3 regions of the Paenibacillus sp. O199 genome follow, and region 2 is predicted to be linked to each of the others. Evidence: predicted binding sites of a transcription regulator. Region 2 holds the regulator's gene; each other region holds the start of a gene.
What was found. Region 2 encodes LexA, which represses DNA repair genes until DNA is damaged. Its sites were predicted from a motif close to CGAACATATGTTCG; they were not measured.

Region 1: A6049_RS16185 (YhjD family protein) is a predicted target of LexA. The motif match lies at 1,392-1,405, and genes of this name have one in related genera.
Region 3: addB (helicase-exonuclease AddAB subunit AddB) is a predicted target of LexA. The motif match lies at 1,665-1,678, and genes of this name have one in related genera.

What each region holds. Positions count from the first base shown of each region.
Region 1 covers NZ_LGRP01000009.1:161,911-168,191, forward strand. The annotation lists gene cysK (cysteine synthase A) at 1-675, opposite strand, end outside; gene A6049_RS16185 (YhjD family protein) at 961-1,347, opposite strand; gene A6049_RS16190 (hypothetical protein) at 1,742-1,975, opposite strand; gene A6049_RS16195 (nucleotide-binding protein) at 1,972-3,009, opposite strand; gene A6049_RS16205 (YitT family protein) at 3,925-4,647, shown strand; gene A6049_RS16210 (DUF2188 domain-containing protein) at 4,839-5,312, opposite strand; gene A6049_RS16215 (lipid II flippase Amj family protein) at 5,536-6,281, shown strand, end outside.
Region 2 covers NZ_LGRP01000001.1:307,149-313,429, forward strand. The annotation lists gene A6049_RS01330 (carbohydrate ABC transporter permease) at 1-285, opposite strand, end outside; gene A6049_RS01335 (ABC transporter permease) at 298-1,227, opposite strand; gene A6049_RS01340 (HAD family hydrolase) at 1,810-2,616, opposite strand; gene A6049_RS01345 (hypothetical protein) at 2,644-3,156, opposite strand; gene A6049_RS01350 (DUF896 domain-containing protein) at 3,283-3,492, opposite strand; gene A6049_RS01355 (LysM peptidoglycan-binding domain-containing protein) at 3,589-3,966, opposite strand; gene lexA (transcriptional repressor LexA) at 4,272-4,898, shown strand; gene A6049_RS01365 (aldehyde dehydrogenase) at 5,012-6,281, opposite strand, start outside.
Region 3 covers NZ_LGRP01000025.1:63,251-69,531, forward strand. The annotation lists gene A6049_RS25280 (class I SAM-dependent rRNA methyltransferase) at 172-1,548, shown strand; gene addB (helicase-exonuclease AddAB subunit AddB) at 1,743-5,246, shown strand; gene addA (helicase-exonuclease AddAB subunit AddA) at 5,243-6,281, shown strand, end outside.

The DNA of each region.
Region 1 (6,281 bases), on a different contig from region 2:
CAGCACAGGTGAACCTTTCGGCTCTACCGCATAGATACGAATGTCCGGCAGCTGCTTACGCAGTTCTTCTCCCGTTCCGGTGATCGTACCGCCTGTTCCCGCCGTGGCGATAAAGGCGTCCAGCTTGCCTTCCATCTGCTGCATAATTTCGGGAGCCGTGGTGATCCGGTGGATGTCCGGGTTCGCTTGATTCTCGAATTGCTGGGGAATGAAACTTCCCGGAATGTCGGCCTGAAGTTCTTTGGCCTTGCGAATCGCGCCAGGCATCCGTTCTGCGGCAGGGGTGAGCACGACATCTGCGCCATAGGCTTTCAGAATGTTGATGCGTTCCTTGGACATGTTGTCCGGCATGATCAGAATGGCCTTATATCCCTTGGCAGCAGCATTCATTGCAAGACCGATGCCGGTATTGCCGCTGGTTGGTTCGATAATGGTTGCGCCGGGAAGCAGTAGTTCTGCCCGTTCAGCCTGAACGATCAGGTTATAGGCGGCACGGTCTTTGACGCTGCCGCTCGGATTGAAGTATTCCAGCTTGACGTATACGTCAGCGGAATCGCTACCTGTAAGTCTGTTCAGTCTGACGGCAGGTGTCTGGCCTATCAGCTCAGTAACATTTGCGGCAATGCCTGTATGTGCGGGTGTTTGATTATTAATTAAATGCGAATTCAAGTCCATGAAGTACAGCTCCTTGATTGATAAGACGTTGAAAGCAATTCCCAATGAACAAGTCTGTCCGCCTTTAATGGCAGGCAGGCTTGTTGCTTATAGGAATCCATTTTCATTACAAGTCTGAACGGAATGTACAGACAAGTCTATTCCATCTTAATGAACTCAGCCTCACCGGGTCAACCTGTTTCGATTAGGCAGAAGGGTGAGGAGTCTAAGGAGTAAGTGAACCAAGTGGACTAAGAAAGAAATGTGAATTCAAACGATGAAGGGTACATTAAGCAGATGAATTAGCTATATCGGCTGGGTCAAATCCATATCCAGATGCCGACTAAGCTCTTTTTTGACTTCATTCCGCGCGAACGTCCACAGCATATAGAACCGCTGCAAATAGCCTCTGCACAGGTACTGGGTTTCGATTCCATCAACTTGCCGTTTCTCCTCCAGAACCTTGACGCCACGAGTTCTCATTTGTTTGCGAAGCGTAAGCATTTCCTTAAGTACATCATTCTGAATGCGGGTTAGAGACAGAATGTAGACCTCTGGCATTTTGAGCTGCAACGTATCCAGTGTGCGAATATCCCGTTCAAGCACATCCAGCAGAAGAGTGCGTACAACCATGCTTTTAATCAATCGGTGGTCTTCATCCGCAGGGGATGGGGCGGAAGGGGATGATGACATACTTTCACTTCCTTAACCTTGAATTCGGACATGTTCTTATTTACAGAACGTATGTTCTTATATTATAATCAATATATGCAATGATGATACACAATACAACCGAGAAATATTGGAAGTAGCACATATGCGATTTATGCTGAGGTTGTAGGCGGTGAAATAGGGACAAGCCTTCTCCAAAATAAGGTATAATTTTTGGGTTTTGCAGGAAACCTAAGGGCATAAAGAAAATGACTTAATGCATCAGCCGAATAGGTGAAGAGCTTTTAGTCCGTTGGTACTAGCGAATGTTATGAAGGGTTGCCAAAGTGTTGCAACAAAAAAGCCCCTGCCTTGGGCGGCGGGGCCAGATGATCTACCGAACCAGACGGCAGAGTTGTATATGAGCATAAAGCGGTTAAGCCAGATACTGAGGCTTCTCGTAAAGAGCCTCTTTTTCCAGAATCACTTTGTAAGGTCTTTCCTTACCCTTCAGGGAAGGGCCAATCGTAGTCAGCGGTACGGCCGGTTTGTGGAAACGATCTTCTTCCTTGGGTTCCGGAACCGGTCGTGATGATTCGGGCGCAGAACTGAGGCGTACCTTTTTGTCGCTGCCCCAGCGCTTGCTTATTTTTTTCGTTTCCGGTTTCATTCCGGTTCGCCTCCTAACAAATCGTTGATGGCGTTGAACAGATGACGGTTCTCCAAATCCATCTGCTGAAATATCGCCTCATCCGCTTCAATATGTCCAATAATATGGACTGTGATTACATACCTCTTGGCTACAGGATAGCATAGCAGATACTCTTTCTCAAGATAATCGTCATAGAGGTTGATCTTGATTTTGTTCTCCAGGTAAGAATCAATGACCAGAATGCGCTTCGGATCATCGGGCTGCTTGTCGTCATTGGCGGACAAGTTATATTTTCTTCCCGGTTCCCCAACGTTACCACATAATTGTTCAATATGACCACTGTCATCTGTACGGTATATGGCAGTCCCACGCACGGCAAATGGAGGAAGGGATACAAATGCACTTCGAAGTGCATCGCTCATTCGCTCCAACATAACCGAATCTGCTTTGCGGGTACGCAGTAACTCCCTGAAGAATCGCAGCAGCTTGAGCAACTGTAATCGGGCTTCACCCTCAGACCTTTTGTGCTTCTCGATAATTTTTTCCACTTCGGGATCGCTCCATCGCCCCTGTTCTTCGATGCTGTCGGCGATTTTGGAACAGGCCACCGAGACGGCTGGCGCCCATTTCCCGTCTGAACGAATTTCATAAACCAGTGGATTTAACCCCAGCAGATCTGTGGGCATACGTAAACCTTCGATCTTGCTGGCGTCTTTGATGTCAGTAATATCCTCTGGAAGAATGAAAAAAATACGCTTTCGTCCTAACCGACCCATAAACAAACCCATTTCCAGCATTGTATTATCACGGACAGAGGCATAGTACTTCCCACGAATTTTCGATATATCATCCGGATGAAAAATAAAAATGGCAAAGTCTGTTGTACGCACTTCTGCTTCCAAATCGTCCATGGTATAGCTGCTTGGATTAAAAACTCCGGAGTACCAAGGGGTAACTTCGGCCGAGAAACGCAAGTTTTCGTGTACTGCGGCTGCAATCGGCTTCGCTTCCAGCGAGCAGCCAATAAAGACTCTTGGCTTTAACGTTTTCATAATCCGCCTCGCTTAAACGGGTAGTGGGATTCAATTGTTATATTATACCATAAACAGCAGAGTAAGTCTGGAAACGTTTAACTGGACCCAAGATAAGCCGATTACATTTGCTATAGTGTATGTGCAAGAGGGAAATGATTCCTTTAAAATCCGCGGAAAAATAAAAAATGGACCCAAATTGTCACAGTTGGGTGACTGGACAGTTATATTTGGAAGCTTCAGTCATAGAATGAAGGAGCAGGTAGCACCATTAGGTAGAGAAGCTTGTCCTGGTGTGGCTGTTTGGCGGCTCATGCAGGCAAGAGTGTGCTTTTTGCTCTTATTTGAAGGGTCTGCTGTTTCGACCCAATCACATCGGTGTTATATAATAGAAGAACAAGCAAGTTAGCTTAGATTTTTAAACTGAATTGAACGTTACATGTGTCTATAGAAGGCGAACTAAATTTTTACACGAGAACGTAGAGTGCAGAACCCGTCTGAAGAAACGAAGTGTTCGCCTTTATCACAGGATTTTTCCCTTAGGAAAAGGGAATCAAAAAATCCGGGGATAACAGCGATCGAAAGAGGGTACTGCAATCGAAGTGGTTAAGTGTAAAGTTTATATGGTCTTATGCATGGTGTAATATTCATCAGTTTAATTGGCACAGCTAACCACCAACAGACAGAAAGGATCAGGATACCATGAGTTCCCGAAGGATAATTTCCCCAAGGACGATCTGGAAACGTTACGATCTCTCTTATACTTAGCGCCCCTTGTAGAGTACACCACCGTAAAGAAAAAAACGGCTGACTCTGCGAAAGAGGGGATTGGAATGAATAATATTCGAAGGACAAATACGATGATTTCTTCCAGGCTTGCCTTTTGCAGGGTACGGTCGGTGCAAACCAACCTTTACAAACTGCGAGGGAACCTGAATGAAGAGAACATCGTTAACCTTACAACAAGTTAAGACAGAGGCGGTAAAGTTCGCCATTATGCTGCTCGGAACATTTATTTTGGCATTTGCCTACTATCACATTAATTTTCAGAATCATTTATCGGAGGGCGGATTTGTCGGTCTGGCCCTGCTTGGAAAGTACGCGACAGGCTTATCACCTGCTATTGGCATGCTGCTGCTGGATATTCCAGTCATGATTCTGGCCTGGTTCCTCAAGGGCTGGAAGTTCATGATTCAGGCGCTGCTGGGTGTGGCCGCATTCTCATTGTTCTATGACGGGTTTGAGCGGTACTCCACCCTGGTTATTCCGTTTCACGGTAATTTGTGGATTCCGGCAGTCTTGTCCGGTGTTATCACCGGCGTGGGTGCTGGTATGGTGCTTCGATTCGGAGGAGCAACAGGTGGAGACGACATTCTGGCGGTGCTCATTAGCCGTTGGAAGGGCTGGAAGCTGGGAACGGTTTTCTTTGTCAGCGATGCGTTTGTACTCGGATTGTCGCTTTTCTTTCTACCGGTAAAAGAAACTTTATATACCATTCTGGCCGTATGGATTGCCAGTAAAGTGATTACGTATATGGTCAGTTTCCCGGCTCGCCGGACGGTTACGACCTCAGCTGTGAAGCTGCCCGTGTCGACTGCTGCCAAAGTAGTCAGCGGTGCTTCACAACGAGCTCCTGTGGCTAGAGGGGTTTCGCATTAAACGTAACGGCCACCCTATTCGAAATGAATGTTGTTCAAGTAAGGTGGGCTTGCCTCATACCAAACACAAAGCCCTTTTGCATGCTTGATGGGAATCATTCCATTAGCGGCGAAAGGGCTTTTTTGCTTGCCTTCAGTAAAAAAAATTAAAAGTAATACATTCACGATATTTCTATTTTAGAACAGATTCACTCAAGGCTTGATGGAAGAGGCAATTTGCCCATCTTCATTATGGATAATAGCCCGAATGTTTTGTTTTTCACTCTTTTCTTTGGCAGCATCCACAGCTTCGGCTTTGGTTCGGAACGTAGCCAGAGATTTGGATTGACCTTCTTCCTTGATGGCCCAGCCAGAGTCGGTAGGAACGACATGAATATTATCATGGCTTTTGGAAGAAGAGACAGGTTCGGAATGACGGCGTGGAGATGAAGATTTTCCATGCTCCGATTTGCTGTCTGATGAAGTATGTTTTGTAGCCTGCTTCGAATGCTTCGATGTGGGATGATTCTCATCCCATTCTTCCGCTTTGGCAGTCGCGATTGCAATGGAGCGTCCTTCCTCATAACCGTCATCCAGCAATGCATTGGCAATCTCAATGGCCTTATGTCTGACACGAGGCTCCAGATTTTTCATGGAAACGGGATAATCCTGTTTGTTCCACGGCATATTGATTCCCTCCTGTACAATATAAGTTATTTGTATATTACCCTGCACCCGGATGAATAAACGATTATTGTGGAGAACTTCGAAGCGTGTGCTGTATTTTTGTGCATTCTACTGTTCAACTTCTTAGTGCTTTTCTATACTTTTATGTGGATGAGGAGTATAATGCTTCCATACTTGAAATTACAATAGAAGCACATTAGGAAAAAGATAAGGAGATTTACATATGTTTAGTTTGAGCCTGGCCATTCCTATGTTATTTACCATGCTTATTCATGCGGCTGACAGCCTGTCCTATGCACTGCGCCTTGGGGGATTACGCACTCGGCGAATAGCGCTGGCCTTGTCCCTGTCCGGAATTTTGTTGCTGGTTTCGCGTACCTCCAATATGGCCCAAGGGCCGATGGTAGGCAATCTGGTGGATACTGCGGCGAGTGGAGGGAACCCACACTTTGCAGCGCAACTGCACTGGCTGATGGGTGCGGCTACGATAGGAACGGCCTTGGCTATTCTAAGTTTTCCAACGATGGTCAAGCTCGCTTCCCGAATGGTCGTTCATTTTGAGGCGGCAGGATCGATTCCTTCCATGGTTCGAGGACTGATGAAACGCAGCAAGCTCAAAAACGCGATGTATTATATTACCCCGCCATCATGGAAAATGGCAAAACTATTGGTACAAAACGGAATGCCCAGACGTCTAATGACGTTGAACATAGCGGTGACAGCAATCTATACGACTGGGGTCCTGTCCAGTCTGTACGCTGCGTATCTTTATCCGGGTCAGGCTGTAGCTGCTTCGCAATCCACCGGACTCATTAATGGAGTAGCGACCATTTTGTTAACCATCCTGATTGATCCTCGTATTTCGTTGCTCAGCGACAAATCTCTGCGTGGTGAAATTCGGCTGGATCGAATGAATCAGATCTATGGCTGTATGCTTGTATCCCGTTTATTTGGTACATTGTTGGCGCA
Region 2 (6,281 bases):
AGCGAAGATGGTCGTCATGAACATGGAAATCAAAGTACCTACAACGGTATATATAATTGTGTTTTTATAGTTGGTCCAGAACATGCTGTCGCGAGAGATGGTCTTGTAGGTTTCTACATTAAATCCTCTTGGGATAATGCTTACCTTGCCTGAATTGATATAAGCCTCGCTACTGAAAGATTGGGCCACGACATTCAGAAACGGATAGAGCGTGATGAATACCACAAGCAGCAAAAAGATAGCATTGAAAACTTTAAATACTTTGTATGATTTTGATTCCAGCATATTGCTCCTCCTTTACCACAAGCTTCGTTGTGTCAGTCTGCGTGAAATGGCATTAACCGAGAATACCAGGATCAGTCCAATAATGGATTCGAACAAACCAATGGCGGTAGCATAGCTGAAATTGCTCGACTGCAAACCTACCCGGTACAGATAAGTAGAAATCACGTCAGATGTCTCGTAGATCAGCGGATTGTAAAGGAGCAAGATTTTCTCAAATCCAACCGCGAGGAAATTACCCATATTCAAAATCAGCAATGTAACGATCGTTGGCAAAATGCCCGGTATGGTTATATGGAGGGTTTGCTTCCAACGGTTCGCACCATCGATCCGCGCAGCCTCATACAAAGAATCATCAATTGTTGTCAATGCAGCTAAATATAGAATGGCTCCCCACCCCATACCTTGCCAAACCTCAGAGGTGATATAGATTGTTCTGAACCATTCCGCACGCTGCATGAAAGGAATGCTGTCACCAGTAAAGAATGAAACCATTCCATTAATGGAGCCATTAACTGCCGTTAATTGCAGAATCATTCCGGCAACGATGACGATGGACAAGAAGTGCGGAAGATAAGATGCGGTCTGCACAAACTTTTTGAAACGTTTGCTTTTCACCTCATTCAGCAGCAATGCAAAAATAATCGGAACTGGGAAGGTGAAAAGTAACGCAAGTCCACCAAGCATAAGTGTGTTCCCAAATACTTTCCAAAAGGTTGGGTCTTGAATGAACATCTGAAAATACCTGAATCCAACCCACGTCTCTCCAAAAATACTGCCTCCCGGTACAAATCGTCTAAATGCGATTACATTACCGAGCATGGGCCCATATTTGAAAATAATAAGATAGATAATTGGAAGAATTAACAGTGAGTACAGCTGCCAATCTTTGCGAAGCAGAGCTGTAACAGTTCTTAACCTGCTTTCTTTACGTAAAGATGTCATCGTTAGCGTGGTTTTAGCGGTTTCCGACTCCATATGTTATTTCACTCCGATCCTAAGCTTGATAAAATAAAAGCGTTTTCGATCAATTCTTATCATCTCTTCTTTTTGTAGAAGACAAGTAATCAGATGAACTTCACCCCCACCAGTAGAATAAAACCAAACAAATAATGTAAGCGATATCAATTATGGAGATCACTAGAGACACATATTGGTTAAAATGCTTACCCTCATTTTCTTACTAACCACTTCATGTTGTATTTCCAGAACTAAATGGTTTACATCGATTATGTAAAGCGCTTACAAATAATGTGAGAATTATAGCGAATAACTCCCGCTTCCACTTCATTCAAGTAAGTCAACAGATATTCGCTACATTCATTCGCATACTAGTCATACTAGTATGTTAGTTATATTCTAAATCAGCAGTTCTATAATTTCAATAACTTTTAATAAAAAAATTCATCTTTTGTTATTACGATATAGTTCAAGCTGTCCCAACACAAAAAAACATTGTTAGGTTTTATGGATAAAATACATCTCATAAAACCTAACAATGTTTGTGTAGTACACTAAAAATACGATTTATGATGCACTCATTGAGAATTCAGCAATGATTCGTTCCAATTCGGATAAATGCTTGATTTGATGGTCAGGCACATACGATTCGGTATTCTCTTTATTCTCACGGTTAATCCAAACAGACTGAATACCTGCAGACAATGCTCCACGAATATCAGTCGTAAGCTTATCTCCAACCATCATACTCTCCTCAGGTTGCACTCCCAGCTTACTCAATGCGTGCTCGAAGATCGAAGGATCAGGTTTGCCTTTACCGAACGAACCCGAGATAATAATTTCGTCAAAAAAAGGAGCCAATTCAGGAACGCCATCAAGTTTCTCTTGTTGTAAAGCAGGACAGCCGTTGGTTAAAAGCAAAAGCTTGAACTTCCCTTGTAGATGACTCAACGTTTCCATCGTTTCTTCATAGACATGGGGTCTTGATCTCCGCTCCGCCCCAAATTGTATGGCGAGTTGTTCCGCCAGATCTTCACGATCAACACCCAACTTTAACAAGCCACGACGCCATGACTCTTTACGATATGCGGGTGCAAGCTGCTCCAACTGGCGAAACTCAGGCTGATCCCCACCCGTGAAGTTAGCCCAAAGACCTTCAAACGGGTTAATCCCAATCATTTTGGTAAACGAAAAAGTTTCATAAGACTCATACAGATTACGTGCCTCATTACGAACAGCTTCTTCAAGGTCTTCGGGTTTAACGCCCGTCTCTTGAGCTGCGATCAAGCAAGTCTCATGAAAGGCCTCTCGAACACTGCGCTCATCCCACAGTAAAGTATCATCTAGGTCGAACAAAATCGCTTTTAACGCCATTTCGGTCATCTTCCCCTTTATGCAAAATTACTTTTTCTCGTATGTTTCCACGGTGATCTGATGTGCTTTGGCGAATTTCAGAAGACGTTCAGTAATTGCATCAGTATCATAACGATTCAGTAGTTTGGTAAATACCCATCTCTTACCTCGTGCATTATGCTCAATCACAACCGTACCTGGCTCAATTCTGAATTTCACGATATCGTCGACTCCAATTGAACGCTCACGGTTCCCTTTTGTCGTCAAAATCCGGTTACTTCCTATTTTGACATAAGGACGACGGAGCATGAAGATGATTGCCAAAAATACATACAGCAACAAGGTCACCCAGTCCCAAGTGGTCATCGGAGCTTTGACAAGAAATGTACTCATAAAGAGGTACAGGAATGCTAGTCCGATCAGAAAAATAGGAAACAGAAGACTGCGTCCTTTAAATACGTCCTCACCTGGTGTGCCAGAAACCGGTTTACCGCTTTTTTTACGTTGCTGATTCAACTGCTTAGAATTTTTTCGAACCGTTCTCTCGAACGAACGCGACATGAGAATCCCCCTTAGATGTTCTTTGTATCGGCTTACATAATTGCAAACCAACATTTCCCCCTATAATTTGCAACCTCTAGATAACAGGAAAAAACCTAAATATCATAATGATATCATTAGGTTTCCTTAATGTTTGAGTTTGCCTTGGTGGCCTTGATCGTTCTCATCATCTACAATTTCAATCGTATCCAGTTGTTGTCTGAAATTGCTTCGAATGTTATTCAAATAGATTTCTCTAAGTTTGGCACGTTCAGCGAGCTCTTCCTCTGTCAATCCAGTGGATTTTTGCTTACGGGCCAATTCATTAATACGTGCTACCAGACTATCTATATCCAAGCTTGTCCCCTCCAAAAATACAAAGTCATATTAACTTTGACATGTTAAGGGCAGCTTGTCAAGCTGACACGCATTAGCGCGTGTGGATATGCAGCTTTAATCTGTGAATTGAGGCAGTATTAAGACTTGCCCCACCTGTATTGAAGTTGAATGAAGTTGATTCACTTTCTTGATTGCTTCTATATATACACGTGTATCCATTGTTTCAGGTTTGTGATCCAATGATATACTCCATAGCGTATCTCCTTGTGAAACTGCCATCTTCCCCCCAGGCAACAGATCGTTCTCATTGCCAGCGAACACAGTCAATACTGTACTGCATCCAACCAGTATAATTAAGCTTACGATTATTAATTTCAAGACCCAAGTTGGGACATTACCTTTTGCAAAAACCTTTTTAAAATTCCTTATGTTAGTTTCAACCACTTCTGAATGCACCGGTTCGTAAATACTTTGATAAGTAGAATATCTCATTAAATATCGACCTCCAAACGTTTGTTCCTATCCTGTTGAAATTAATATAACACGAACACATGTTTTGTACAATAACTTTTTAGAACAATTGTTCGCTTTTTTTTGTTGATACTACATTCTATTATCTTTCTTCTATTGTATTGGAATTGTCATTTGCAGTATTTGATTAGACCAAAAGAAAATTTTCATCTTAATTTGCAAAAAAACATTGATTTTATGGCATTTTATTTAGAACTTATGTTTGTACGAACGGAGGTTCTATGTTATAATTTTCCCAAACGTTACTAAAATGGGGTTGATACGGTATGTCGAAGATATCCAGCAGGCAACAGGCTATTCTGGAGTTTATACGCAATGAAGTCCGGTTGAAGGGGTATCCTCCTTCCGTACGCGAAATTGGTGAAGCCGTTGGGTTGGCTTCCAGCTCTACAGTACATGGACATCTGGATCGTTTGGAGAAGAAAGGTCTGATTAGACGTGACCCAACCAAACCAAGAGCCATTGAACTTCTCAGCCAGGAAGAGTCAGAGCATTCACATCAGTTTGCTCACAGCGTTGCTCGCATTCCTGTCGTGGGTAAAGTTACTGCAGGGGTTCCGATCACAGCAACAGAAAATATCGAAGATTACTTCCCTCTTCCTACGCATTATGTAGGCGAACAGAAAGTATTTATGCTTTCGGTCGTGGGAGACAGTATGGTTGAAGCAGGCATTGTTAACGGAGACTATGTTATCGTACGTCAGCAGCAAACTGCAGATAACGGCGATATCGTAGTAGCCATGACTGAAGACGATGAAGCAACGGTAAAAACGTTCTACAAAGAGAAAGATCATATTCGTCTTCAACCGGAAAATTCGACTTTTGAACCGTTGCGTTTGAAACACGTTAGCATCCTGGGCAAAGTCATTGGCCTTTTCCGTGATATTCATTAATATGTATTGAATTTGTACAGAAGTCTCACAATAAGATACATAAAGAGGTTGTCCCGTTCAACGGGACAACCTCTTTTTTTTTTATACAACTTATATTGTTCTACGTTAGTAGATTATTCGCTGCGTTTAAGAATGCTTTTATGATGAGAGAACACATCAAAACTCTGTTGACCATGGTAGGAACCCATTCCACTTTCTCCTACGCCGCCAAACGGAAGATAATGTGATGTCATATGAGACAATGTATCATTAATGCAACCACCACCAAAAGATACTTGATTCAGAACCTGATTCTGCAGATCCTCATCCTGAGTGAAGAGATATAATGCCAGTGGTTTTGGACGGCGGACAATCTCATCTAGCAAGGGATTGAGGTCGGTATACTTAAATACAGGAAGAACTGGACCAAAGATCTCTTCTTGCATCACTGGGGATTTCCAATCCACTTCGCCCAGTACTGTTGGTTCAATGAGCAGCTGATCACGTTCAGAATGTCCACCGATCATTGTTTTGCCATCTTGGAGTAACACCGATAAACGATCAAAGTTACGTGCGTTGACAATGTGCGGGAAATCAGCATTTCTCATCACATCGTCTCCAAATTTATCCTGAATTTCTGCACCGATCAATTCCAATAATTTGTCATGTACTTCCTCGTGCACAAGCAAATAGTCTGGAGCGACACAGGTTTGCCCAGCATTCAGGAATTTACCGCGCACAATGCGCTGAGCTGCCAGCTTCAAATCTGCATCCTGGTGGACAATGACCGGACTCTTACCACCTAGTTCTAACGTAACTGGAGTCAAATGCTCAGCAGCTGCCTTCATAACAATGCGGCCAACACCTGTACTGCCTGTAAAGAAAATATAATCAAACTTTTCTTTCAACAATGCCGTACTCGTCTCGACTTCCCCTTCCATAACTGCCAGGTACTCACTAGGAAATATCTCATGAATCAAATCATAAGTCAGACGTGACACGGCTGGGGTTAATTCAGACGGCTTAATAATGGCACAGTTACCCGCAGCAATGGCTCCAATTAGAGGGCCGAAAGCCAGTTGGAACGGATAGTTCCATGGTGCAATAATAAGAGCAACTCCATAAGGTTCAGGATAAATTAAGCTTGTTCCATCAGGTATAGCAGAATTTGTAGGCACAGGTTTTGGTGTAGCCCATTGCTCCAAATGTTCCAATGCAAAATCTAGTTCACCCAACACGATCCGAATCTCAGAGCCATAAGCCTCTGCTTCAGATTTATTTAGATCCGCACGAAGTGCGTCAAGAATACGTTGCTGATATTTCTCAATTCCCTGTCTTAATTGCTGAAGAGCACGAATACGGTACTCAATAGACTTAGTCTGACCTGTATAAAAAAATGTCCGT
Region 3 (6,281 bases), on a different contig from region 2:
ATTGGAACTGAAGAAGCGAAGCGTGCGCCTTTATCCCCGGATTTTCCCTTTCAAGAAAGGGAATCAGAAAAATCTGGGGATAACAGCTATCGAAGTCCAATCCATCACCGCAGCGGTCTCTCTTGCACCAAGCCTATCTTTTCAACTAACTATGAAAGAAGTGGATCTATCTTGCCATCAGTTACACTGGAACGCAGCCGCAAAAAGCGGCTTGAACATGCACATCCATGGATATATAACAATGAAATTGCCTCTGTTGAAGGAAACCCCGAGCCGGGAGATCTGGTCAACGTATTGAATCACCAAGGTCGCTATCTTGCGACGGGATACTATAATCCTGCATCTCAAATCACAGTTCGAGTCGTGGCCTATCAACCTTTGGAGTTTGAACAGATGGACACCGCGTTTTTTGCAGCGCGTTTCCGCGATTGCTTGCGCCACCGGGAGCGTTTTATCCAGGATGGAGAGGCATACCGTCTTGTTTATGGGGAAGCTGATTTCCTGCCAGGACTGATTGTTGACCGTTTTGGCAGCATCCTTGTAGTTCAATTGCTCACATTGGGTATGGACCGTTGCCGCGAAGCAATTGTACAAGCTCTAATTGAAGTAATGCAGCCGGAAGGCATCTATGAACGCAGTGATGTATCCATTCGTGAACTGGAAGGTTTGGAGCAGACGAAGGGACCATTGTACGGGGAGTGCCCGCGTCATGTCACGGTAACGGAGAATGGATTGCTCATTAAGGTGGATATCGTAGAAGGCCAGAAGACAGGGTACTTCTTTGACCAGCGCGAGAATCGTGCAGCCATCGAACCACTTATGAAGGGTTGGGGTTACAAGAGTGGCATTACGCTCCAACAGACCGAGCAGGATGGTACGCAGCAGTTGCTTCCTGTGAATAAAAGTGGCAAGGTTGTGACGTTCCCTTATTGGGATGGGGCTACTGTGCTGGAATGTTTCTCCCACACAGGCAGCTTCACATTGAACGCCTGCAAATATGGAGCCAAAAAAGTAACATGTCTTGATATCTCAGAGCATGCGATTGAAAGTGCACGTACCAACGTAGAGCTGAACGGTTTCACTGACCGGGTTGAATTTGTCGTTGCGGATGCATTCCAATACTTGCGTGAGCAGGTGAAAGGCCTCGATGAGCGTAACGTACGTGCACGTGCTGGCGAACAGAAAGTGGATACGTCCAAGGCGCTTGCAGCCAGTGGTAAAACATTTGATGTGGTTATCCTCGATCCGCCAGCCTTTGCCAAAACGAAATCAGCAGTCAAAGGCGCATGCCGTGGATATAAGGATATCAATCTGCAAGGAATGAAGCTGGTGAATGAGGGCGGGTATCTGGTAACGGCAAGCTGTTCATATCACATGCGTCCGGATCTCTTCCTGGAAACCATTGCGGATGCAGCCGAAGATGCAGGCAAAGTACTGCGTCTGATCGACTGGAAAGCAGCCGGTAAGGATCACCCGCAAATTCTGGGCGTAGACGAAGGTCATTACCTGAAATTTGCCATCTTCGAAGTGCGCAGCAAAAAGAATTAATCGAGCGATTTCCATTTAAGTCGAACATACATTTACGCAAAGAGTCCACAGTTTTCATAAGCTGCGGGCTTTTTGCTATGCTCGTGCATATGATCTCTGGAATTGCCGGATAGTGGCAAACGTATGTTCCGAACCAAGTCAGATATGTTATACTGGGAATTAAAATCTGTTCGTGATGGTTTGGAGGATTAAACATGTCCGTACGCTTCGTTATTGGCCGGGCAGGCAGCGGCAAGAGTACGCTGATTACCCGGGAAATCACATCCCTGCTACAAAAGGAACCGCAAGGTAAACCACTGATTCTGCTGGTCCCGGAACAGAGTTCATTTCGAACCGAACAGTCACTGGTTTCTTCAGGTGCTATAAAAGGTACCATGCGTGCTGAAGTGCTTGGTTTTCGCCGATTGGCCCATCGGGTAATGCAGGAGGCAGGTGGTTCTGCACGTATTCCCATTGGAGCTGAAGGTAAAAAAATGCTGCTCTACAAAGTGCTCCAGCGTCGTAAGGATGAATTGAAGCTGTTTGGAGCATCAGGCAGTCAGCTGGGATTTATCGGAGACTTGAATGATCTATACAGTGAGTTTAAACGTTATGAACTTGACCCCACTTCACTGGAAGAAGGACTTTCCGCATGGAATACTTCCTCTTCTGCACCGATTCTGGGAGACAAGCTGCATGACTTGCTTCTTATATACCGTGATTATGAAAAAGAATTAACCGAACTATATATCGATGATGAAGACACGTTGACTGAACTAACAGAGCGGTTGCCGGAGAGCACGCTGCTGCAAGATGCACAGATCTGGATCGATGGATTTCAGGGATTTACCCCGCAGGAAATGAGTGTCATTGGAAGACTGATGCTGCAAGCTTCTTCCGTCACAATTGCATTGACGTTGGATCGTGCTTACGACCACGGCGCACTTCCAGGAGAACTGGAGCTGTTCCATCCCACAGCGAGTGCATATGCACGTCTCAAAGGCATGGCTGAGGATCTGGGTGTTCTTAATGAGACAACCGTGCTTCAACCGGAAGTTTTGCCAAGATATGAAGGCAGTCCTGGACTGGCGCATTTGGAGGCTGGCTTTGATCGTAGAGTCCGCTGGAAGAGTGAGGGGCGTGATGCGGGTGTCCGACTTTACGCCGCTGAGAACCGCCGGGCTGAGATGGAAGGAGCACTTCGTGAGATGCGTCGTCTGGCGCAAGATGAAGGTGCGCGTTATCGAGATATGGCAGTGCTCGTTCGTCAGTTGGATACATATGCCGACATTGCTGAGCCTCTATTCAGGGATTATGGCGTGCCTGTCTTTCTGGATCGGAGAAGAAATGAACTACATCATCCATTATCGGAATTTATTCGTTCAGCACTCGATATCGTTCGCCGTCGCTGGCGTTATGAGGATGTATTTCGCTGTGTGAAAACGGATCTGCTGCTTCCACGGGGCGGTTCCATTACACGTGAAGATATGGACCAGCTCGAAAATTATATATTAGCTTGCGGAATTCACGGATACCGCTGGACAGATGGAAAGCCATGGAAGTATGTACCCAGCCTGTCCCTGGAAGACAACGATCAGGATGTCCGCAGCCGGGGCCGGGAACAAATGCTGTCCTTAATGGAAAAATGCCGTACGGTGATTGTTGATCCACTGGGTGCTTTTGAGAAACGAATGAGCAAGGCAAAGACAGCTAAAGACCAATGTGCGGCGCTTTACAGATTACTGGAAGATGCCGAGATTCCTTGGAAGCTGGATCAGATGTCTGCAGAAGCCAAGGCTCAGGGTGATCCGGAACGTTCGAGAGAGCATCGTCAAATGTGGGGTGCCGTCCTTGATCTATTAGATCAGATGGTTGATATGATGGGGGCCGAACGGCTGGATATCGATTTATTTGCCGGGCTAATGGAGACCGGATTAACCGAACTGAAGCTGGGACTTGTTCCTCCAGCGCTTGATCAAGTGTTGATTGGATCGATGGATCGTACACGTCTTCAGGGTATCAAGTACGTATTTATTCTGGGTGCAGTAGAGGGTGAACTGCCTGCTGTCCCTCAAGATGATGGTGTATTAACTGAGCAGGAACGGCTGCTGTTGACGGAGAGAGGTTTGGGGCTTGGGCCAGGAGCAACAAGACAAATGTTGGATGAACGCTTTCTGATATATACAGCCCTGACAGCGGCGAGCAATCAGTTATGGCTGAGTTATCCCGTTGCAGATGATGAAGGGAAAACATTGCTACCCTCAGAAATTGTACGACATGTACGTAAGATGTTCGGTCTACATGAGCAGCCATTACTTGCCCAGCCGCCGGTTACAAATGCTGAAGAGGTGCACTGGTCTTATGTTATTCATCCTGGTCAGAGCCTCTCTTATCTCATCGGACAGTTGCGCAGATGGCGCCGTGGAGAAGATATTTCTGAAATGTGGTGGGCGATCTATAACTGGCATGTCTCTCGGGAGACAAGCAGACCTCAGCTGAAACAATTGCTTGGATCGGTCTTTTATCGCAATCGGGCGTTACCTCTGCGTACGGCTACCAGCCGTAGATTATATGGTACAGAGGTAAGGACCAGTGTCTCCAGAATGGAGCGTTTTGTGGCGTGTGCGTTCTCCCATTTTGCATCCCATGGGCTGCGACTGAAAGAGCGCCAGTTGTACCGCTTGCAAGCCCCTGATATAGGACAATTGTTCCATGCTGCCTTGAGTCAGCTTGCCATGCGTTTGCGTGAGCAGAATCGCAGTTGGGGCAGTCTGTCTCCGGATGAATGTCGGAAGGAAGCGGAGCACACCGTGGAGCAGATTGCACCACAGTTGCAGGGAGAGATTTTGCTTAGCACGAAACGGTATGGTTATATCTTCCGCAAGCTGAAGGATATCGTTAGCCGGGCGTCGGTTATTCTGGGTGAACAGTCCAGACGAGGAAGCTTTGAACCGATTGGGTTGGAGCTTGATTTTGGGCCAGGTAAACCCCTGCCACCGCTTCGTTTTGAATTGGAAAATGGCTGTGTGATGGAGATTGTGGGGCGGATCGACCGCGTGGATGTGGCCGAAGGAGAGAACGGCCTGCTGCTGCGGGTTATTGATTACAAATCGAGCCAGACCGACCTCAAACTCCATGAAGTGTATTATGGCCTGTCATTACAGATGCTCACGTACTTGGAGGTGCTGCTTAGTGCTGCCGAGGAGTGGCTTGGAGAATCGGCGATGCCTGGAGGAACACTCTATTTCCATGTGCATAATCCGTTGCTTCAATCCGCGAACGGCATGACTTCTGAGCAGGCAGGACAAGAACTGCTGAAACGGTTCAAAATGAAAGGCTTGCTGCTCGCGGATCGGGATGCGATCGCTCAAATGGACAACACCCTGGACAAAGGCTACTCAGCTATTATTCCAGTTGCGCTTAAGGCGGATGGCAGCTTTTATAGTAGCGCTGCTGTAGCTACGCCGGAGCAATGGGATACATTGCTTGCTTCAGTTCGCAGCAATATACGTGAGATTGGCACCCGGATTACGGACGGGGATGTCGCGATTGAACCTTACCGTATCCAGCAGGAGGTTGCATGCACCTTCTGTCCGTACAAGCCAGTCTGTCAATTTGATGAAAATATCGAAGGTAATGAATATAATCTGTTGTCCAAACCGGGCAAACAGCAAATCTGGGACATGCTGTCTCATGGCAAAGGAGGGGAAACATCATGACGAATATGCCAAAACCGGAGGGAAGCTTCTGGAGTGATGACCAATGGAGTGCCATCTCACAGAGTGGAGAAGACATTCTGGTTGCTGCTGCAGCGGGTTCCGGGAAGACGGCTGTATTGGTTGAACGGATTATTCGCAAGATTGCAGACCCTTCCCGTGGATTCAGCGTAGATCGTTTGCTGGTTGCGACATTTACGAAAGCTGCTGCTGCTGAGATGAAGCAGCGGATTCGGGAAGCACTGGAACGTGCACTTGAAGAGCAACCTGCCGAAGAACATCTGCGCAAACAACTGTCATTGCTCGGGCGAGCATCGATTACGACACTGCATTCATTCTGTATGGAAGTCATTCGTCGTTATTATCAGCAAATACCGCTAAACCCGGCTTTCCGGATTCTGAATGAAAATGAAGCCGAAATTATGCGGCAGGAATTGTTGGAGCAGTTGTTTGAGGAAAAGTATGGGGAAGAAGACGAAGGCAGTACATTCCGCGAATTGGTGGATTGGTTCAGTGGGGAACGAAACGATGATGCCATGCATCGACTTGTGCAGCGTTTGTATGATTTCTCACGCAGTCATTCTTGGCCGGATCATTGGCTTGCAGAGATGGCATCTGCTTTTCAGGTGGAAAGTGTCGAGGCACTTGGACATTCTGCATGGGTTCAGAGTATTTTGCGTGATGCAGCTCTTGCCCTAAGTGGTGCTGCTGGTCTGCTGCGTCAAGGGATCAGCATATCGATGCAGCCGGAAGGTCCGAAACCTTATGCAGATACATTAAAAGAAGATTTAGCAATGGTCGAAGAGCTTCTGTCAGCTGTTGAGGTCATGCCATGGGAAAGATTGCCTGAAGTGTTTCAGCCAGCAGCTTTTGGCAAGCTGAAGCCTTGCAAAAAGGACCAGACAGACCCGGGGTTACAAGAACAGGTCAAGGAACTTCGTGAGGCTGCGAAAAAAGCCGTGACGGACCTGAAAGGGTCATTGTTTGGAAGAAGTGCGTTTTCTTTCTGGCAGGAGCTGGAGCAGGCGGCACCACTAA